4 regions of the Bradyrhizobium sp. LTSPM299 genome follow, and region 4 is predicted to be linked to each of the others. Evidence: predicted binding sites of a transcription regulator. Region 4 holds the regulator's gene; each other region holds the start of a gene.

Region 1 (5,445 bases), on a different contig from region 4:
TGAGCACGCTCGATACCGGCCTGACCCTGATCCGCAACGCGTCGCAGCGCGTGTCGAAGGCCAATGGCTGGATGGGCAACGCGTTCAAGAGCTGGATGCCGACCGGCCTCTATGCCCGCGCGCTGCTGATCATGATTGTGCCAATGGTGATCCTGCAGACCGTGGTCGCGTTCGTCTTCATGGAGCGGCACTGGAACACGGTGACGCGACGTCTCTCGGCCTCGGTGGTCCAGGAGATCGCGGGCCTGATCGACGTCTACAAGGGCTTTCCGCAGGACAAGGATCATGCGCAGCTTCGCCGCATCGCACAGCGGCTGCAGCTCGTGGTCGACTTCCTCCCGGCCGGCGACATGCCGCCGCCGGGGCCGAAGCCGTTTTTCTCGCTGCTCGACCAGACGCTCTCGGTGCAGCTCGGTCGGCAGATCAACCGCCCGTTCTGGATCGACACCGTCGGCAACTCCAACCTGGTCGAGATCCGCGTGCAGCTCGACGATTCGGTGATGCGGATCTTCGCCCAGCGGAGCGCGGCCTACGCCTCCAATTCGGAGATCTTCATCTTCTGGATGGTTGGCACCTCGTCGATCCTCCTGATCGTCGCGGTGCTGTTCCTGCGCAACCAGATCAAGCCGATCCTGAGACTGGCCGATGCCGCCGAAAGCTTCGGCAAGGGCCGCGAGGCACCGAATTTCCGGCCGCGCGGCGCGCGTGAGGTGCGGCGCGCGGCGCAGGCGTTCCTGGAGATGAAGGCTCGCATCGAACGCTCGATCGAGCAGCGTACCGCGATGCTCGCCGGCGTGTCGCACGATTTGCGCACCATCCTGACCCGCTTCAAGCTCGAGCTCGTCCTGCTCGGCGAAGGTCCCGAGATCGACGCGATGCGCAAGGACGTCGACGAGATGTCGATGATGCTCGAGGACTATCTCGCCTTCGCGCGCGGCGATTCCGGCGAGATCGCGCAGCCGACCGACATGGCGCTGGCGCTGGAGGAATTGCGCTACGACGCCGAGCGTCACGGCCATACCACCACCGTGGCATTCCACGGCCTGCCCGTCGTCACGGTGAAGCCGGCCTCGTTCAAGCGTTGCCTTGCCAATCTCGTGTCGAATGCGGCGCGCCACGCCAACACGATCTCGATCACCGGCAACCGCGATCACCGTTATCTCACCGTGACCGTCGACGACGACGGTCCGGGCATTCCGGCCGACATGCGCGAGGAGGTGTTCAAGCCGTTCCTGCGGCTCGACGATGCCCGCAACCAGGACGAGGGCGGCACCGGGCTCGGCCTTGCCATCGCCCGCGACATCGCCCGCTCGCATGGCGGCGACATCATGCTTGGCGAAAGTCCGATGGGCGGCTTGCGGGCCGCGGTGCGGGTGCCGGTGTAGATTGCAGAAAGTAGCCCGGGTTACTTCTGCTTGGGCAGCAGGTCCTTCAGCTTCTGCATATCCTTGATGTTCATCTTCATGCCGCCCGGCATGATGATGTCGCCGGGCTTCTGGTCGCTCTTGCAGGCGCCGAGCCATTTCGCCTCGACGGTCGTGGTGGCGTCGCGGGGGCCTGAGGGGCGGCCTTCGGAATGCGAGGTGCTCTTGACCGTATAGGCCGAATTGAAGTCGCCGGTGATCTCGGTATGCGACGTCACCGACACGCCCGCCACGCCACAGACGCTATCGCCGACATAACCGGTCGCGGTCTTCTGGATATCCTGCTTCGAGCAGATCTCCTTCGCCAATGGCGAGGCCGCCGTGCTCATGTCCTTGTCGGTGGTCTCGTCGGTGCAATGCTGCATGGTGATTTCCGGCATTGGGCCGCCGGTCCTGACCATCTTCATTTCCCACAGGCCCGGCTTGCGGATCGGCAGGTCGACCGCACTGGCAGCGCCGGCCGACAACACGAGGCAAACGGCCGAACCAAGCAAAGCAAGCTGTCGCGTCATGGCGATTGGCTCCCGGCTGAACGATTGCAGGATTCGAGACCGCTCTCAGTAGAGCGTGCGCAAGGGCCGGCCTGCGGCGCCGTAGGGGACCCAGCGACAGGCAAACGAGATGTAACCGCCCGGATAGGCCTGCACGGCGAGGAATTTCACCACCTTGCCGTAGGAGGCGCAATGGTCGACGGCAAGCTGCCGTGCATCGCTCTGGACCGCCAGCGTATAGGCGATGATCCCGCCGGTATCATTGGCCTTGAACGGTGGCACCGGCTGCAGCCAGTCGGCCCGTGCCGGGGCAACGGCCAGCATCCCGCAAACGGCAACCAGGCACGCGGCCAATTTCCTTCGCATCGCAGACTCCATTTCGCTTGACGCCAACATAGAGTGCGCCGCCGGCCATGGAAAGAACGAGCCACCTCCGAAAGTGGACTTCTCTGCAGGTGTTGCCGCGCTGCACTTGACCTCGCCCGGGCTTCACGGCACCGTTCGCCGCATCAGACCATCGGGCGGATTCCCATGCGCAACCTGTTCATCTCTCCCAAGAAACTCGGCGTTGGTGCCGCGCTCATGTTCGGCCTGCTGGCTTTTGGGGGCACGGCGCAGGCCGCAAATCCGCTTGAGCTGAACTTCTGGCTGTCCGGTCCGCGCTATGACGGCCGCGTGCCCGACTGCGAGACGGCCTTGCCCACCATCAGCTCGCAGTTCCACGAGAAGGAAGCCACCTTCTGGAATTCGCCGCTGGAGATCACCGGCTACGACCGGATTCACGAGACCGCATTCCGTCCCTGGCAGTCAGACAATATTCCGCGCCGCTATTGTGCCGGCGACGTGATGCTGAGCGACGGCAAGAAGCGCTCCGTACATTATTCGATCATCGAGGATGGCGGCTTCGCCGGCTTCGGCAAGGGCGTCGAATGGTGCGTCACGGGCCTCGACCGCAACTGGGCCTACAACCCTTCCTGTAGGGCCGCGCGACCCTGATCTGATCTCCTGCTAGACTGGCGAGCCGTCGTTTGCGCCCTGCCCTCCGAAGCGGGGCAGGCGGCATTTTTGTTCTCGAAATGTTCCAACCTCCTGCTAGGTTCGCCATGGTCAAGTTAGGGAGCGTTTGATGCCTCGGTTGGTCACAATTTCCCGATTTCTGATTTCTCTTGCAGCTTTGGTTCTGGTTTCCGGCGGCTTGGCGTCAGCCCAGGACCAGCGGCAGAACGCGCCGGGCGAGTTCGATTTCTATGTGCTGTCGCTGTCTTGGTCGCCCTCCTTCTGCGAGTCGGCGAGCGAACGCGGCAACAACGGCCGTGGCACGCAGGCACAGTGCGGCGGACGGCCGTTCTCCTTCGTGGTGCACGGCCTGTGGCCGCAATATGAACGTGGCTTCCCGGAATACTGCCAGCGGCCTTCGCCGCGCCTTGCCCGCAACATCATGACCTCGATGCTCGATCTGATGCCGGCGCCCGGGCTGATCTTCAATGAATGGGACAAGCACGGCACCTGCTCCGGCCTCGGCGAGCGCGCCTATTTCGAAGCCATCCGCAAGGCACGCGCCGCGGTGAAGATCCCTGAGGAATTCCTGCAATTGTCGGAGCCGAAGACGATCGCGCCCAACGACCTGGAAGCGGCGTTCATCAAGGCCAATCCGGGGCTCAGCAGCACAGCCATCTCGGTCACCTGCGACCGCAATCGGCTCAGCGAGGTGCGGATCTGCCTCTCCAAGGACCTGCAATTCCGCTCCTGCGAGGAGATCGACCGTCGCGCCTGCCGCCGCGACGAGGTGGTAATGCCGCCGATGCGCGGCGGATAGGTCTCGCTTCGGCGTTGTCGCGAGGGGCGCGAGCGACGACCGGGTTCGCTGAAGCTCCATGAGCGAAGCTGGACAGGTCGCTACGCGCGCAATGACGTGGTAACTGCTACCTGATGAACTACCGTCACGCCTTTCATGCCGGCAGCTTCGCCGATGTCATCAAACACATCGTGCTGGTGCGCATGCTCAGCTACCTGCAGGAAAAGCAGGCGCCGTTCCGCGTCATCGACACCCATGCCGGCGCCGGGCTCTACGATCTGGCATCGAACGAAGCGCAGCGCAGCGGCGAATGGCTCACCGGCATCGCCCGGGTCATGCAGGCGCGACTCTCCGACAAGGCGTTGCCGCTGATCGCGCCCTATCTCGATATCGTCAGAGCGTTCAATCCGAAGGCCGAGTTGAAAGCCTATCCGGGCTCGCCCTTGATCGCGCGGGCGCTGTTGCGACCGCAGGATCGCCTCACTGCCTGCGAGATCGAACAGACCGCGCGCAAGCAACTGATCGACGCGCTGCGGCGCGACACCCAGGCCCGCGTTGTCGATCTTGATGGCTGGACGGCGCTGCCGGCCTTCGTGCCGCCGAACGAGCGGCGCGGTCTGGTGCTGATCGATCCGCCGTTCGAGGCGAAGAATGAGTTCGAGCGGCTGGCCAAGGGTTTTTCGGAAGCGTTCGCAAAATGGCCGACCGGCATGTACTTGATCTGGTATCCCGTAAAAACACGGAGGGCCACCGAGGAACTCGCGCGCAGCGTGGCCGCCACAGCAGCAACGAGTCGGCCGCCTGGCAAATGTTTGCGTTTGGAATTCAGTGTGGCGCCGCAAGAAACCGGCAGCGGCCTCGTTTCCACCGGCCTTTTGATAGTGAATCCGCCGTGGACGCTTGCCAACGAGCTGAAGATCATCCTGCCCGAACTGGAGAAGCCGCTGGGCCAGGGCGGAGCCGCCCGCTTCAGACTCGATACTCCCAAACCCTAATCCGGCGCGCCCACTGAAAAGTTCGATTGAAGCGTAGGCAATCCGCGCGGAACCGTATTATGCTCATCCTGTTACGACTGGCTTTACGTTCCGCTTCCGCGAATGGTTGCGGCGGAGTGACGAGGCCGAAATAAAATCCAGGCAAACCGGCGGCGTGACGCCGGCCTGCTCAGGTGGCCAGGCTCCCGACAAGCGAATGTCGGTCAACTGCTACGCGGCGTGCGCGTAGCGGTGGAGCAATACGGGGGAGGAGTTTCCCGATGGCCATGACTGGGACCGTCAAGTTCTTCAATGGAGAGCGCGGCTACGGCTTCATCAAACCTGATGATGGCGGCCGCGACGTGTTCGTTCACATCACCGCCGTCGAGCGGGCAGGATTGAAGGACTTGACTGAAGGACAGCGCATTACGTTCGAGGTCGAGCCGGACAAGAAGGGCAAGGGCCCCAAGGCGGTCAACCTGGTGATTTCTTCGTGAGTGCGCGCGTGATCCGGACAACCGGAAGCCGGGTTTCCGAATGGATCATGCGCGAATGAAGAACCTGAGGCTGTGTCGCGGTTGCTTGCGATCGCGTCATGACCCCGGGCTCACGGCGAAAGCGGAATGAAGCGTTTCGTGTAAGCCGCCTGCCGAGCGCTTGATGCGTGCTCGCTGCGTGATCGGCTGCATGATGTGGTCGCCAACTGGCTAATTCCGCAGAGTTGCAATGTGCGGCCGATTGAACAATCGCTCCAAGCCGTC
Region 2 (5,445 bases), 130 kb from region 4:
AGTTGGCCTGGAAATCGACCGTCTCCATGTCGATGTCGGCGAGCACGGCAAGCGCCGCCTTCGTCAGCCGCGCTTCGGTATATCGATAGGCCGCCGGCGGATCGCCGTCGACCGAGCCGAAATTGCCCTGGCCGTCGATCAGCGGCACGCGCAGCGAGAAATCCTGCGCCATCCGGACCATCGCGTCGTAAATCGACTGGTCGCCGTGCGGATGATACTTACCGATCACGTCGCCGACCACGCGGGCGGATTTGACGTATTTCTTGTCCGGCGTGTGTCCCTGCTCGTGCATCGAGTAGAGAATGCGCCGATGCACCGGCTTCAGGCCGTCGCGCGCATCGGGCAGCGCACGCGCCACGATCACGCTCATGGCGTAATCGAGGTAGGACTTCTTCATCTCGTCGAGAATGGAAACGGGACGAATATCTGAAGGCACCGGCGGCTCGCCGGACTTGTCATCTTCGGGTTCGGACAAAGGGGAAATCCGGTTAGTTCTGGTCGGGAATCATATAACCCACCGGGGGCCTGATAACCACCCTTAACCACCCCAGAGCGGCCCCCGCAAGCCGTTTTTCCCTTCGTTTTTTCATGGACTTACCGGCCGGTTACAGGATTTCCCAGGGCCTTGCATCGGACCGCGAATAGTGACTGGCGAATAGCCGTTGGAAACCCCCATTCGCCACGCGCGATTTGCCACGCGTTCACGGCCCAAACACCACCGCATGCATGATCCGCCCGGGCACGAAGGTGAACAGCCCGGCAGTGACCAGCGCGCCGGCAAAAATCGAGATCATCGTGATCTTGTGGCCGCGGACATTGTGCCGGCGCGCGTAGAACACGCCGAGCAACAGCATCACCAGCGAGAAGATCGACAGCAAGTGGATCGGGCTCCACGGGCCCAGCCGCCGGATCTGATGGATCCAGAACGAGCTCAGCGCCACGACCAGCATCAGGATCACCCAGATCCAGCCCAGCGTCCGGTGCAGCAGGGTGCCCTTCGGGGCAGCCAATTGCACCACGCCGAGCACGAAGGCGGCCATCGCCGCAAACGCATGGAGCGGGATCGCGGGAGCGGCGTCGAGGAGCGGCGCGAGGGACATATGAGACACCGGAAGCGATGACACCGAACAGATCGACCGAACAACCAATGTAACGAATACTTACATCTATCTTTACAATGTCAAGTTCAATTTGCGGCAGTCTTTGCCACAGAAGAACGCTTTGCCGTTTTCGAAGCGATCGCCGAGCGCCACGCTGCAAACGAACACTGTTGGCGGGCGAGTACTCCATTCGTTGCTGCAGGCCGCCGCGGCTGGTAAAAATGCGCCGTGATCAAGGTCCGTCAGGGCACGGCAACGACGACATGACCAACGTATTGTTCGTTTGCAGCGCCAATCGCTTGCGCAGCCCGACCGCCGAACAGGTGTTTTCGACCTGGCCAGGGATCGAGACGGATTCGGCGGGCGTCTTGGCCAGCGCTGCCGTTCAGTTGTCGGCCGAACAGGTCGATTGGGCCGACATCATCTTCGTCATGGAGAAGGTCCACCGCAGCAAGTTGACACGGCAGTTTCGTAGCCGCTTGAAGGACAAGCGCGTCATCTGCCTCGACATTCCGGACGACTACGAATTGATGGACCCAATGCTGATCCGGATGCTTGAGAACCGCGTCCCCCGCTTCCTGCCGCAGCCGCGGCCATCTGCAAGATAACGGCGGCCTCCGGTCAGAACGGGATGTCGTCGTCCATGTCGCTGTTGCGGGCGCCTGCCCCGCCTGCCGCCACCGCGCGACGTGGCGCCGAACTGACCGGGCCGGCCGACCCGAAGTCGCCGCCGCCATCGTCGGCGAAGCTGCCGCCGCCGCCACCGCTGCGGCCGTCAAGCATGGTCAGGCTGGAGTTGAAGCCCTGCAGTACGACCTCGGTCGAGTATTTCTCGACACCGCTCTGGTCAGTCCATTTGCGGGTCTGCAACTGGCCCTCAATGTACACCTTGGCACCCTTCTTCAGGTACTGCTCGGCGACCTTGCAGAGGCCTTCATTGAAGATCACGACGCGGTGCCACTCGGTCTTTTCCTTGCGCTCGCCGGTGCCCTTGTCGCGCCAGGTTTCCGAGGTTGCGATGGAAAGATTGGCGATCGGACGGCCGTCCTGCGTCCGCCGGATCTCCGGATCCTTGCCGAGGTTTCCGACCAGAATCACCTTGTTCACGCTTCCCGCCATCGCTTCTTCTCCACCAAAATAGGGCCAGCCGGACATCGGCCGCCACTCTCAACCTTCGCCACTTACTGCAGGCGCCGCGGACGACCCTATACTGCGACGCCGGTCCGCCGCCTCCGCGATCGCGCAGGCCCGCAACGGTTATCCACATATAGCATCGCAGACGCCGATGTTCCAGTTTCGTTCTCTGCAACCAGCCGTAGCAGTGAGCGCGACCATTGTGAGTCGGCCGGTTCCACCTCACGAGCCGCGCGAGACCTTCGCCACTTCAAGAAAAGTACAAACAAATCATTACCTTGCCGCGATCTAACTTCCCCGGCGAGTGTGGCATTTGGGAGACGGCCTATGTGGTTGAATCACGCTATAGATGCGACCGAACGGGCGTGGGCGCTCGCGACACTTTTTCTGGACCTCAACGCTTCGGGACCAACGAGAAGCGGACAAGAGCTGGAGTTTGATGATGAAGAAATTTTTGCTTGGAACGGTTGCCCTGGTCGCGTTTGCCGCGCCGGCTGCCGCTGCTGACCTCGCTGCACGTCCTTACACCAAAGCCCCCCCGATGATTGCCCAGGTCTATGACTGGAGCGGCTTCTATGTCGGCGCCAACGGCGGCTGGGGCTCGAGCCACAATTGCTGGGATCAGGTCCCGGGCGGCATCTTCATCGGTTCGGATGGTTGCCATGACGCAACCGGCGGCGTTGCCGGTGGCCAGATCGGCTATCGCTGGCAGACCGGCACCTGGGTGTTCGGCCTTGAAGCGCAGGGCGACTGGGCTGACCTGAAGGGCACCAATGGCAGCCTGGTTTTCCCAGGCTTCTTCACCAACCAGACCAAGGTCGATGCCTTCGGCCTGTTCACCGGCCAGATCGGCTACGCCGCCAACAACGTGCTGCTCTACTTGAAGGGCGGCGCGGCCGTGACCGACAACCGGTACAACACCTACTTCACGCCGACTGGCCTTTTCCTCGCCAGCGCTAGCGACACCCGCTGGGGTGGCACGGTCGGTGTCGGCCTCGAATACGGCTTCGCCCCGAACTGGTCGGCCGCGGTCGAGTACGACCATCTGTTCCTGCAGGACAAGACCTACAACCTGACCACGCCGGGTGGCTTGCTGTTCAGCTCGATCCGCGAGCGCCAGGACGTCGACCTCGTCACCGTCCGCGTCAACTATAAGTGGGGCGGCCCGGTCGTCGCCAAGTACTGATCAGACGTACTGATCGCGCGATCCGACTTCATTCGAACGAAAGGCCCGCCTTGCGCCGGCCTTTTTGTTTTGCGGATTTGTTTGCCGCCGAGCGTTCTGCCTCGCCGGACCGCGGCCATCGATCGATAAGCGAATCGATATGGTTAAATCTCAATAAACTGCAAAACATTCAGCGAAATCAAATTGATAGTCCATGTTGCGCGCGGGTGACGGTCGCGTTCAACCCCAGATGGTAGCCTGTCCCGAATTGCAGATTCGAAGCGGGATGAATCCCATGAGAAAGCTTCTTGTTGCAGCCACCCTCGCCGCTCTCAGCGCCTCCTCCGCGTCCGCGGCTGATCTCGCCCCGGCGACAGTGGCCAAGGCACCGGTGCCGCCGGCCGTCGCTCCAGCGATCAACTGGAGCGGGTTCTACGTCGGTGTTCAGGGTGGCGGCGGCTGGGGACCAGCAAAGAAACCTTCCGCGGCGCGCCGAACGATCCGACCTTCGTCGGGACCCAGACCTACGACACTAGCGGCGGCTTCGTCGGCGGCGTGATCGGTACCAATTGGCAGGCCGGTCCCGCGGTGTTTGGCCTCGAGGGTGACTACCACTGGTCCGGCATCAATGGCCGCTCAGCGGTCATCAATGTCGGGCCTCCGAGCTTGCTCGACACCTACTACACGGCGTTGCGCAGTTTCGGCGACATCAAGGGCCGTCTCGGCTATGCCGACGGTCCCGCGCTGTGGTTCGTCAGCGGCGGCGCCGCGGTTGGCGACATCCAGCACCGTTACAGTGCCGGGCTCGTGCCTCCGTCGGTTTCCGCCAGCGAGACACGCTGGGGTTGGACCGTCGGCGCCGGCGTCGAATACATGTTCGCACCGAACTGGTCGGCCAAGGTCGAGTACAACTACCTCGATCTCGGCAAGGGCTCGATCCAATACACATCGGCGACCGCCGACCGCTCGGACTGGAACGACACCTTCCACACCGTCAAGGCGGGCCTCAACTATCACTTCAGCTGGGGCGGCCCGGTTGTCGCGAAGTACTGATTGCGTGGGCTGATCCACCCGCAAAAGGCCGGCCTCGCGCCGGCCATTTTTGTTGCCCAAAAGCACTACCCAGGTGCCTCGAACTGCACGTTTACCGTGCATTGTTGCGCTGCGGTTACACCATTTCCAGTCTTGTCCGTATAGACACGCATCAACGTCAGGCAACACGGCCGACGCTCCCCTCCAAAGGCCCTCCAAAGTCTTGGAGGGAAACCACAAAACGGGACTGGGAATTTTTGAAATGAGGAATGTTCTGCTGGCATCGGCCGGCTTGCTCGTTCTGAGCGCGTTTGCACCCGCCATGGCTGCCGATATGGCGGCCCGGGCTCCCTACGTGAAGGCGCCGCCGCTGGCCGCCGTCTACAACTGGACCGGCTTCTACGTCGGCGGCTTCGGCGGCTATGCCAGCGAAGACTCCGGCACGCCGAAGATGAGCGGCGGCTTCGGCGGCGGCACCGTCGGCTACAACTGGCAGGCCGGCAACATCGTGTACGGTCTTGAGGCCGACGCCGGTGGGGCTGACGTCAGCGCTTCGGTTACGGCGCTGGGCATCACCGCGAAGAGCAAGACCGACGCGCTCGGTACCGTTCGCGGCCGCATCGGCTTCGCTGTCGACCAGGTGCTGTTCTACGGCACCGGCGGCTACGCCTGGATCGACAACAAGATCAGTCTCAGCGCACTCGGCGTGACCGTGTCACAGAGCAACTTCCACTCCGGCTGGACCGTCGGCGCGGGCATCGAGGCGTTCTTCGCCCCGCAGTGGTCGGTCAAGGGCGAGTACCTCTATCGCGACCTCGGCAGCGAGACCTACTTCGGCATTCCCTCCGGCGACCTCAAGCTGCACAGCGTCCAGGTCGGCGTGAACTATCACTTTGGCGGCCCGATCGTTGCCAAGTACTGAGTGAAGGACTGATAGCTCACGATCACATCGTGACGAAAAGGCCGGCCTCGCGCCGGCCTTTTTGCTTTGTGGGAACCCTTGCTGCTGACGGC
Region 3 (5,445 bases), on a different contig from region 4:
CTGATCGACGGTGATCCGATCTTCGGCGAGAAGGAATGGCAGGGGGAGCCGCTCGCCGGCCGTACACTGTTGTTGTTCGCCGAATACGGGCTCGGTGACGCCCTGAATTTCGTCCGTTACGTGCCGATGGTCGCCGCACGGGGCGGCGGCCGTATCATCGTCCAGGTGCAGCCTGCCATCGCGTCGCTGCTGCGGGCGATGCTGCCTGATGTCGCGGTGTTCGCCCGCGGCGAGCCGTTGCCGCTGTTCGATCTGCAATTGCCGCTGATGAGCCTGCCGCGGGTGTTCCGCACCACGGTTGACACCATCCCTGCGGCGATTCCCTATCTGTATGCGGATGAGGGCAAGCTTGCGCGCTGGCGCCAGGCGCTCGCCGGCGACACGGCGCTGAAGGTCGGCGTGGTCTGGGCCGGCAATCCCAGGCACAAGGGCGACCGTCAGCGCTCGCTGGCGGCGGAGGCGGTGCTGCCGCGCTTGATAGTACCGGGCGCACAGCTCTACAGTCTGCAGAAGGAACCGCGGCCAGACGATGCTCCGGTGCTGGCGCGCCTCGGCAGCGACGTCGTCGATCTGGCGCCGACGCTCGGCGATTTCGCCGACACGGCGGCAGCCGTCTGCGCGCTCGATCTCGTCATCGCCGTCGATACGTCGGTCGCGCATCTCGCCGGCGCCCTTGGCCGTCCGGTCTGGCTGTTGTGCCCCTACGCGCTCGACTGGCGCTGGCTGCGCGACCGCGAGGACACGCCCTGGTATCCGACCATGCGGCTGTTCCGCCAGGACAAGCCGCAGGCCTGGGAGCGCGTGCTGGCGCGAGCCTCCGCCGATCTTGCGCGCGTCGCAGCGGGCGAGCGGGAGCTGCTGCTGCCACAAGTATAGCGGGATTGATCAGCTAGCGGCGGGGGCGCTCGTTACCTCGGCCGAGCCTACGCAGCCGAGAGCCGAATACGGAATTTGCTGCCGGTCGCCTTGGCAAATCGAAGCAGCGTCTTGGTGCTGGGAAGCGTATGTCCGCTCTCGAGACGAGCAATCGTCGACTGGCTGGTGCCCATCCGCGTCGCCAGCTCGGATTGCGACAATCCCGCGCGCTGTCGCGCCTTGAGCAACTCGGTGGCGATCTCGAACTCGGGCGCAAGCGCGTATTCGGCCTTGACCTTCGGGTTGGCCAACAGACGTGCCTTGAGCTTCTTGAGCGGGATGATCATTTAGTTCGCGTCACTCCGCGGCTGGGGCGCCAGCGTCCCACTTACTATGCACTCATCCCCTGCGCGCCACCGAGCAATTTCACGTTGAGCCGTCCGCCATCGAACAGCATGTCGTTCAATGCCTCGTCGATGTCGGCTGGAATGACGGTCTTGCCGCGTCGCGCACGATGCTGGCCTGGGCGACACGCCGCATCAACTCCTTGATGAAGGCGGCGCTGACGCCGGTCGTGCGCCGCACCGCTTCGTTGACGACCTCCTGCTCCAAAGGCAGTCCCTTGCCGTAGAGCCGGACGACCTTGTCGCGCCCGATCGTGTCGGGCAACGGCACCTCGATCGCCTGGTCGATGCGGCCGGGCCGGCCGGCGAGCGCGCTTTCCAGCTCTTCCGGCCGGTGGTCGTGAGCAGGAACAGGATGTCGGCGTCTTCCTTCAGCCCATCCATCTCGTTGAGCGGCTTGTTGAGCAACGATTCCTCGCAGGGTCCGCCCATGTCCTCGCGGTGGCGCGCGATCAGGTCGACGTCCTCGATCACGACCATGGCCGGCTGCAGCAGGCGTGCAAGGTTCATATAGGCGCCGAGCAGGCCGACCTGCTCGGCGGTGATGATCAGCGTGGTATGGCCGGGCAGGTTGGTCGCGAGATAGCGGATGGTGTGGGTCTTGCCGGTGCCGGGCGGGCCGTAGAGCAGGATTCCCTTGCGGGTCGATTGGCCGAGCCGACGCAGCAGGTCACGGCTCTCGACGAAATCGAGCACGTTGCGGTCGAGCAGCCGCAGAGTTTTTTCCGGCAGGATCACATCGTCGCGAGCGACCGTCGGCAGCCGATGCACGGTCACGCCGCGCGTGCGGCCGCGGTAGTCGGCGTCACCATCGAGCGAAAGGATCTTGCCGCGATAGGACCGCGCCGTGTCCACGGTGGATTCCAATTCGGCCAAGATGCGCTGCACGAAGCCGTTGCCGGCAGCGCCGGCAGGCACCGCGAGTTCGATCCGCAACGACGGCTCGCGGCCATAGTCGCGATGGAAGGCGAGCAGCACGGCGTAGCGCAGCTCGCCGCTGCGCCACAGCCATAACCCGTTGGCGAGGCATTTCACCGGCTCGGCCTCGCCGATATCGACATCCTGGTACTGCGGCGGCGCGATCGCCGGCGCGTTGCGGCCGAATTTTATCAGCGCCGCGATATCAAGCGTCTCGTAGCGATGTTCTTCATGGATGCCGAAGAAATGGATCGGGTCGGCGAGCAGTCTGTCGATCGCGATCTGGACGTCGGCGCGCATGTGGCCGGGAAACTGCCGCGACCGCGTCACGATCCGGTTGCGCGGCATTCCGGCAAAATGCCAATCGAGCGCGGTGACGGCAAATTTGAATTCGTCGCCCGGCAGCTCTTCCGAACTCCTCCTGACGGCAAGCAGGCAGTTTGTGCACAGGCACGCCCTTCCGTCGTTGAGAAAGATATTGGCGACCGATCTTTGCGTTTCACAGAGATCGCACAGGCGGACGGCATCGGCGGCCTCAGTCGTGATCCGCAGCGGCTGCTCGTCATCGCGGATCAATTGCACCGCCGCCTCCAGCAGTGCCTTGGCCACTTAAGCGGGAAATGGGCCGCAAACGATTCCGTACTTGTCCTCGATTTGCGCGGCGACCGTGATCGCTTCCCGCTCGGACTTGCCGAACACCACGCGCAGCAGGTGCCGGACGAAGTCCAGTGGCGTAGTGCCGTCATCATGGATCAAGAGCTCGAGCGGGCCGTTCTCGGCGAACAGGTCGTGCATGAGAGCCTCGATACGCATCTGGAATCAAAAAGAACAAAACTAGAACATCGCAGGGATTGAAACCCGTCAAGCGAAGATTTTTCGGTCGCATCCTGGACGTGTGCTGGTGTCGGCGAGAGCCCATCGATCGGTCCGCCCTTACGCCTCTGCGCCGTTAAGCGCCGCTCAACTCTTGTGACGATTTTGTGCCGCGGCAAATGCCAAGAAAATTGCCAAGAGATCGCCGCCCAGGCAGCAAACTTCCGACACACCGGCGGTGCGAAAAGGGCGCTTCCGACATGACGCGAGCGCGAGGGCTGATTCCAATCAACCGTCGCGCAATCATTTTAAGAAGAGGCTCTCGTGTCGCACAAACTTCCTTTTGCGTTTCTGTTCGCGCTCACGCTGCTCGTCACTCCCGCCGCCGCCCAGGTCGCGATACCGGCGGCGCCGCAAACCAAATCCGCCCAGGCCCAATCTGTTGACGCGCTGACGCCGGAGCAGGCGAAGCGCGCGCTGGAGACATTGCAGGACGACAAGAAGCGCGGCGAGATGATCGACACTCTGCGCGCGATCGCCAATGCATCGCCGCAGGCGGTGCAACCCGCGCCGGAGCAGTCGCCGATCCCGCTCACCGCCGACAGCCTCGGCGCGCAACTCTTGCTGATGGTGTCGGAACAGGTCGGCGAGACGTCGCGCGACATCGCTGACCTTGCGCGCACGCTGACGCATGTCCCGGCGTTCTATTACTGGATCGTGCGCACCGCCAACGATCCTGAGGCCTATGGCCTGTTGATCGATATCGCCTGGAAGCTGGCGCTGGTGTTCGGCTGCGCGCTCGCTGCCGAATGGGTGGTGTTCCGCCTGATCAAGCGGCCGGTGGTGTTCCTGGAGCAGCGGCTGCCGCAGACGGCGCGGGTCCCGGTGCAGGCGCTCGCGAGCGCCGATCCGCCGTCGTCGGTCGCCGACGTGACCCCGGAACCGGAACTGCATCGCCGCCGACTCAGCCTGGCGCCGCTCTGGCAGTCGCTGATTCGATTGCCTTTCGTGCTCGGCCGCCTCGTGCTCGAATTGCTGCCGGTGGTGGTCTTCGTCGGCGTCGCCACGGCACTGCTTGGCACCGAGTTGGGCGATCAGTCGACCACGCGGCTGGTGATCCTCGCGGTGGTCAACGCCTATGCATTCTCGCGCGCGCTGATCTGCGCGGTACGAGCGCTGGCGGGGCCGTTCGGCCTGTTTAGGGTGCGCGCCGAGACGGCTGCCTATATCGAGATCTGGGCGCGCCGCATCGTCGCGGTCGGCGTGTCCGGCATCTGCTTTGCCAATGTCGCGCTGCTGCTCGGGTTGCACCGTGCTGGCTATGCCGCGGTGCTGCGGCTGGTGATGCTGGTGGTGCATCTCTTCATCGTCGTCATCATCCTGCAGTGCCGCCGCCAGGTCGCGGCTGCGATTCGCGCCCCAGTCGAGCGGACCAGTATCGCGGCGCGGATCCGCAACCGTGTCGCGGCGGTATGGCATGTGCTGGCGATCGTGCTCGATCTCTCGCTGTGGGCGGTTTGGGCGCTCAACATCCGCAACGGCTATTCGCTGCTGCTGCAATATTTCGTCGGCACCGTCGCGGTGCTGCTGGTGACGCGCCTCGTCATCATGGTGGTGCTGAGCCTGATCGATCGCGGCTTTCGCATCTCGCCGGATATCCTGCAGCGCTTCCCCGGGCTGGAGGCGCGCGCCAACCGCTATCTGCCGCTGCTCCGCAGGATCGTCGCTTCGGTCATCGCCGTGATCGGCTTCGTCGCGCTGCTGGAGGTCTGGGGCGTCGACGCCATCGTCTGGTTCTATGGCGGCCAGATCGGCAGCCGTCTGATCTCGGCGGTGGTGACGATCGGCATCGCCGCGCTCGCCGCGGTCGTGATCTGGGAGGGCGCCAACGCGCTGATGGACCGCCAGCTCAATGTGCTGTCGCGCGAGGGGCATTTCGCCCGCGCGGCGCGGCTGCGCACCTTCCAGCCGATGCTGCGCACCGCGCTGCTCTGCCTGATCGTCACGGTGGTCGGGCTCACCGCGCTGAGCGAGATCGGGGTCAATGTGGCGCCGCTGCTTGCCGGCGCTGGCATCGTCGGTATCGCGATCGGTTTCGGCTCGCAGAAGCTGGTGCAGGACCTCATCACCGGGCTGTTCCTGTTGCTGGAGAACACCGTGCAGGTCGGCGACACCGTCACGGTGTCGGGCCTCACGGGCTCGGTCGAGAACGTTTCGATCCGCACCATGCGGCTGCGCGCCGGCGATGGCTCGGTGCATATCGTGCCGTTCAGCGCGGTGACGACGATCACCAATGCCAGCCGTGGCGCCGGCAATGCCGCTGTCAGCGTCAACGTCGCGTTCAGGGAGGATACCGATCGCGCCGGCCAGATCCTGAAGGACATCGTTGCCGAGATGCGACGCGAGGCGGACTACCGCGCGGTGATCCGCGGCGATCTCGAATTGTGGGGCGTCG
Region 4 (5,445 bases):
GCTCAGTCACTTCAGGACCGTCTTCCTGTCGTCGACGATCGGCTTAAGGAAACCCGACGCCGAGGCCTATGATCATGTGGTAAAAGCGATCGGCGTGCCGGCGTCGCGGATCCTGTTCTTCGACGACTCGGCTGCCAATATCGAAGGCGCGCGGGCGCGCGGCCTTCAGGCCATCCACGTGACATCGACGGATGACGTGGCAAGGGCGCTGACCGCACTTGGAATTTGAAGACTCGGACTTTGAGGAGCTTTGCCCGTGGCCCTGATGCCGGTTGCCGATGCCCTCGCCGCCATCCTCGCGGGCGCCGACCCGCTGCCCGAGGAGATGGTGGCGCTCGATGCCGCCTATCACCGCACGCTGGCGCGCGATATCGCGGCGCGGCGCACCCAGCCGCCGCAGCCGATGTCGGCGATGGACGGCTATGCGGTGCGCGCAGCCGATGCGGCCAACCTGTCGGCCCGGCTCAAGGTGATCGGCGAGGTCGCGGCCGGCCGGCCGTTCGCGCGGACGGTCGGCGCCGGCGAAGCGGTGCGGATTTTTACCGGCGGCGTGATCCCCGACGGCGCCGACGCGATCATCATCCAGGAAGACACCCGCACCGACGGCGACCACATCACCATCACCGAGGCGGCCGCCAAAGGACGACATATCCGCGCGGCCGGCGTGGATTTCCACGAGGGCGATGTGCTGCTGGCAGGCGGCAGTCTGCTGGCCGACCGCGCGCTGTCGCTTGCGGCTGCGATGAACTATCCGGAGCTGCCGGTGTGCCGCCGTCCGAAGGTGGCGGTGCTGGCGACCGGCGATGAACTCGTAATGCCCGGCTCCCGCCCCGGCCCCGGCCAGATCGTCTATTCCAACGGCTATGCGCTGCGGGCGCTGGCCCGCGCCGAGGGTGCCGAGACCGTCGATCTCGGAATCGCGGCCGACACTGTGGCGTCGACGACCGCGGGGATCCGCCGCGCGCGTGACGTCGGGGCCGACATCCTGATCACCACCGGCGGCGCCTCGGTCGGCGACCACGACCTGGTCAAGCAGTCGCTGGAGGCCGAGGGCGTCAATATGGCGTTCTGGCGGATCGCGATGCGGCCGGGCAAACCGATGATGCACGGGCGTCTCGGGGGAATGCGGGTGATCGGCCTGCCCGGCAATCCAGTGTCGTCCTATGTGTGCGCCTTCCTGTTTCTGGTGCCGCTGATTCGCAGCCTGTGCGGCCGCAAGACGGTTCATCATGTCCGCGAGCGCGCCCTGCTCGGCCGCGATCTCGCCGCCAACGACCAGCGCGAGGATTATCTGCGCGCGCGGCTCGAGCAGCGCGACAACGGCACGCTGATCGCAACGCCGGTCACGCAGCAGGACAGTTCGCTGTTGGGAAATCTCGCTGCGGCACGGGCACTTCTGATCCGCCCGCCGTTCGCGCCGGCCGCCGCCAAGGGCGCGGCGTGCGAGATCCTGACCATGCCGGAGTGAGGCCTTCGCGGTAGCCGCGCATCGGGAGTGCCAGTTACGTTCACCTGAAATTAAGTGGTTGCGGAACACATATCGAACATATAGTGTCCGTTCATGATTTGTTTCGAGTACTGGTGTCACCAAATGGGAGTCCGTCTCGGAGTTTCGCGCTCCCGAGGTCCGGCTTTCTTCTGAAGTCTCGGAATCGAACGACGCTACCAACCGGGGGAATGCTCGAGATGCTCACGCGCAAACAGTACGAACTTCTGCGTTTCATCAACGAACGTCTGAAAGAGGCCGGCGTGCCGCCCTCCTTCGACGAGATGAAGGACGCGCTCGACCTGCGCTCGAAATCCGGTATCCACCGCCTCATCACGGCCCTGGAAGAGCGCGGCTTCATCCGCCGCCTGCCCAACCGCGCCCGCGCGATCGAGGTGATCAAGCTTCCCGAGCTCTCCGGCGGCGGCGGCAATGGCCGGCGTGGCTTCACGCCAAGCGTCATCGAGGGCACGCTCGGCAAACGCTCGACCGCGCCGATGACGGCCGAGGAGGACGGCAACCGCCCGGTCGCAGTCCCCGTGATGGGCCGGATCGCGGCCGGTACCCCGATCGAGGCGCTGCAGACCCGCAGCCACACCATCAGCGTCCCGCCCGACATGCTCGGCTCCGGGGAGCACTACGCGCTGGAAGTGCGCGGCGACTCGATGGTCGAAGCCGGCATTCTCGACGGCGACATGGCGTTGATCCAGCGCAACGACACCGCCAACACCGGCGATATCGTGGTGGCGCTGATCGACGAAGAGGAAGCCACCCTGAAGCGCTTCCGCCGCCGCGGCGCCTCGATCGCGCTCGAGCCGGCCAACACCGCCTATGAAGTGCGCATCCTGCCGCCGAACCGGGTGCGGATCCAGGGCAAGCTGATCGGGCTCTATCGCAAGTACTGAGGCAGCAAACGCGCTGTAGCGCGTTTGTGATCGGAGTGCTCCACGGTCAGTCGTACAATCGCCCAGAAACGGGAAGAAGATCGTACGCTATCGTCCACTCTGGTAGAGGCCCTATGCCTCAAGGAGAGGCACGGGTCGCTACCTCGAAATGAGGAGCCATCCGATGTGTGACTATAGTCTGCACGCCGTGGCATCGCGCCCCGCCGTCGTCGGAGAGACGCTGATCACCACGACCTTCCGCGGCACGTCGACCCGCGGCTTTGCTTCGGAGCATGATCCCGCCGTTGCGGTGTGCATGCGTCCGGGCACCGAGCTCGCCTTCGCCGAGAACGTCCGCTACGACGGCCGCTGGCTCTGGACCCGGACGATCGGCTACCGCGTCGGCGTGTTCAACGAGGTCGAGCCCGACGTTCCCGATCGCCATCATGATGCGGTCGAATTCCCCGACGGCAACCGCTTGCTGGTGACCCAGCTCTGCGAAGGCCAGCGCGTCACCGTGCTGCAGCTGCCGGCGGTCGCGTCGACCGTCGAGCGCGAGCCCAAGGTCGTGGAGCGGCGGCCCTCCGTATTCGCGTCGCTGTTTTTGGGTTGAGACCATCATCGCCGCGGGATGAGCCTCCGCGCGGCGGGTGACCAAAGTCATTTCCAGCGACCCCGGACTTAGCGTTCCGGGGCGCATTTGTGGATTTGCGTCCAATGGCGCCTTGGCGCATCATCACGGTCCGACAAGGACACGCGCGGTGGTCGACAAGGTCACTTGGCAAAAGGCTGGACGCGTCACGGAGCCGGGCCGCTACATGTTCCGGTTCGGCTGGCTGACGGTGACGGCCGCCGACCTGAAGGTCTGGGAGCAGTTTCCCCAGGCCGCCTTCACCCTCGTCAAGATACCCGACGCTGATCCCGACGCGGCCGAGTACCACCTCGGTTTGTTCGAGCTGCCGACCGGGCCTTCGTCCTAACCCGACTAATCGTATGGGCAGCAGCCCAACTCGAGCAGCTAATCCTGCAAGGCATGTCGCGCGCCTGATAGGCGCGCCAATCCACCATCCAACTTCGAATCCCGGCTCGCTCCGCGAGATCGGCGACCTGTGCCCGTGCTCGGGCTTCCAACCATCTCAAAAACGAAAGGAGCTGCCATGAGCAGTCGTTTCACGAGTGCCAACAATCCTGGCCTCCGCGGGCAGGAACGCATGAAAGAACTCGCCGCCGAGGCGAGAGTATCGCCCATCCCGGTAAAAACGGATTTAGTCGTGCGCGAAAACAGAGCGGAAACACCGCGAAATTTCGCAGATGTGATCATTCGATCGCACCGAAGGAAGCTTGCGGCGCCTCAGTGAGGCACCGAAAATGCCGAAGCCGCTTGCTCCGCCTAATGCTTAGGTTTCTTTGGCTGTTGCGGCCGCTGCTGACGAGCCTTTTTGGCTTCTTGGCGTTCTTGGTGGCGCCGTTGCTGTCTGGTCTGCTTTGGTCGTGCTTCTGGTTCTTCCGCGGGCGCGGCTAAGGGTGTTAGTCTTGGGTATGGCTCCTGGCCTGTTGCGTAGACATGCACCTGATCGACCAGCTGGTTCCAGTTCAGTGTTGTGCTATTCGAGCAGCTTGCGAGAAGGGTAAGCAGCAAGGCGGTAAGCGCCCCGCCAGCCGACATCTTTTTCTTGATTGCGACGGCGAGCTCTGGCGAGGAAGCTTCGATCGTACTGACAACCTCGGCCTCTGGCTTCCCCTGCCGAGCTTCGTCCAGTGCGGTCTGCAGAACACGCAGGATCTCGATCGTTTCTTGCGGCGCATGAACGACGCGGATCGCGTTCTCAACGAAGTCAAATTTTCCGTCGACGACACGGGCTGGACGTCCGCACCTTTGACACTGGGTCACGTTGTTGATGAATGCTGCGCCTGTCGATTCTGTAGCGCCAAAATCATTGGAAATGAACACGAACCCGCAATTGGAGCAGCGGCTCGGAAGCGCACCGGACGTCTGCTTCAGGGTTGGCACGATTATCAGTGTTCCCTCGCTCAGGCCGCCTCAATGGGCGGCCCAAATCATACCACGGAAGGATCGGACGGGGGTCCAGCCTCCCCCGCGGGGCCTCGGGGATGCCCCGTAAACCAGCGACCCCCGCTGAGGGGGTCAGCGAGGGCCAATGCGGCTGGGGTTGGCGCGGGTTATGGGCTTAGCGCCGCTGGCAAGTTCACGCCTCTAAACCCCGGGAGTCGAGCCCAATGATTGGGCCGTCGCCTCCAATGCCGGCGTGTCAACCAGTTATCCCAGAAATCCACAGGCGCCCGACGCCAGGCTCAAAGACAAGCGGGCATCGAATTTGCTTCGATACCATCGGTTCGCACCGGGAGAAGGACGTAATCGGACGAGGCAGGCGACCAGCTTCGCTCCAAGAACGGCTCGCTGCATTTGCACGGCTAAACCGAGAAGCTGCCTCCCGGCACGGAACGGGACATTCTCCTCGAGAAGGCGCGAAAGGCCGATGAAGCTGCGGATCTCGATAGTTCGACGAAGCGCCGGCAGGATTGACTGACACCGCCGACGCCGAATAGGGCGGCCCCCCTGGCTTGGACGGTTCACTCGATCAAATGAAACCGGTGGCGCATTTCCCGCTGAACGACCTTCATTGCTCGATCAGCGAGTCGCCTCGGCGATGCGCCGTAGAGGGTGACCTTTACCGAAAAGGAGCCGTCGTTCTGCCTGATGATCTGGATGCCGCTGATCGTTTCGCAGCCGGGCCACTGCCGAACAGCCTGGAGGCATTCTTTGCGGAGGTCCGCGTAGGTCAGACCAGTGGTTGGTGGTTTTGGCACTGGGACAATCCGGCCCGTTAAAGCCCTAGCTCTAGTTAGCAAAGCTGACACCGGGCTGACAGGCATTCCGGGTCGCGTCCGTCACTAGGCGTACAATAGGATTGAGCCGATCAGCGCGACGATAGACCCCCATATCGAGACCAAGGTCACACCGAGCCACAGCGTATCGAAGATTTCGCCTGTCGAGTAGCGGCGAGGCTTGCGATCGGGCGGGACTGTCACGGGTGCAGGGCTACGCGGCGAAGT

What was found. The regulator LexA, encoded in region 4, represses DNA repair genes until DNA is damaged. The targets are predictions, from matches to a motif close to TGTTCNNNNTGTGTTCNG.
Region 1: UP10_RS25600 (ribonuclease T2 family protein) is a predicted target of LexA. The motif match lies at 2,982-2,999, and genes of this name have one in related genera.
Region 2: UP10_RS18445 (single-stranded DNA-binding protein) is a predicted target of LexA. The motif match lies at 2,387-2,404, and genes of this name have one in related genera.
Region 3: UP10_RS46020 (ATP-dependent Clp protease adaptor ClpS) is a predicted target of LexA. The motif match lies at 3,002-3,019, and genes of this name have one in related genera.

Annotation. Positions count from the first base shown of each region.
Region 1 is NZ_JYMU01000049.1:501,051-506,495, reverse strand. Features, by position in the region: gene UP10_RS25620 (ATP-binding protein) at 1-1,385, shown strand, start outside; gene UP10_RS25615 (DUF3617 domain-containing protein) at 1,406-1,936, opposite strand; gene UP10_RS25610 (hypothetical protein) at 1,982-2,281, opposite strand; gene UP10_RS25605 (hypothetical protein) at 2,447-2,911, shown strand; gene UP10_RS25600 (ribonuclease T2 family protein) at 3,042-3,731, shown strand; gene UP10_RS25595 (23S rRNA (adenine(2030)-N(6))-methyltransferase RlmJ) at 3,845-4,705, shown strand; gene UP10_RS25590 (cold-shock protein) at 4,966-5,181, shown strand.
Region 2 is NZ_JYMU01000031.1:196,173-201,617, reverse strand. Features, by position in the region: gene gyrA (DNA gyrase subunit A) at 1-475, opposite strand, end outside; gene UP10_RS18455 (DUF2306 domain-containing protein) at 702-1,100, opposite strand; gene UP10_RS18450 (low molecular weight protein tyrosine phosphatase family protein) at 1,364-1,708, shown strand; gene UP10_RS18445 (single-stranded DNA-binding protein) at 1,722-2,219, opposite strand; gene UP10_RS18440 (outer membrane protein) at 2,677-3,420, shown strand; partial or broken gene UP10_RS18435 (outer membrane protein) at 3,695-4,452, shown strand; gene UP10_RS18430 (outer membrane protein) at 4,694-5,353, shown strand.
Region 3 is NZ_JYMU01000058.1:152,600-158,044, reverse strand. Features, by position in the region: gene UP10_RS29765 (tetratricopeptide repeat protein) at 1-876, shown strand, start outside; gene UP10_RS29760 (helix-turn-helix domain-containing protein) at 924-1,202, opposite strand; gene UP10_RS29755 (AAA family ATPase) at 1,395-2,759, opposite strand; gene UP10_RS46020 (ATP-dependent Clp protease adaptor ClpS) at 2,787-2,972, opposite strand; gene UP10_RS29750 (mechanosensitive ion channel family protein) at 3,315-5,445, shown strand, end outside.
Region 4 is NZ_JYMU01000031.1:61,456-66,900, reverse strand. Features, by position in the region: gene UP10_RS17830 (HAD family hydrolase) at 1-229, shown strand, start outside; gene UP10_RS17825 (molybdopterin molybdotransferase MoeA) at 257-1,468, shown strand; gene lexA (transcriptional repressor LexA) at 1,687-2,391, shown strand; gene UP10_RS17815 (hypothetical protein) at 2,555-2,983, shown strand; gene UP10_RS17810 (hypothetical protein) at 3,132-3,350, shown strand; gene UP10_RS44350 (hypothetical protein) at 3,528-3,728, shown strand; gene UP10_RS42105 (hypothetical protein) at 3,761-4,381, opposite strand.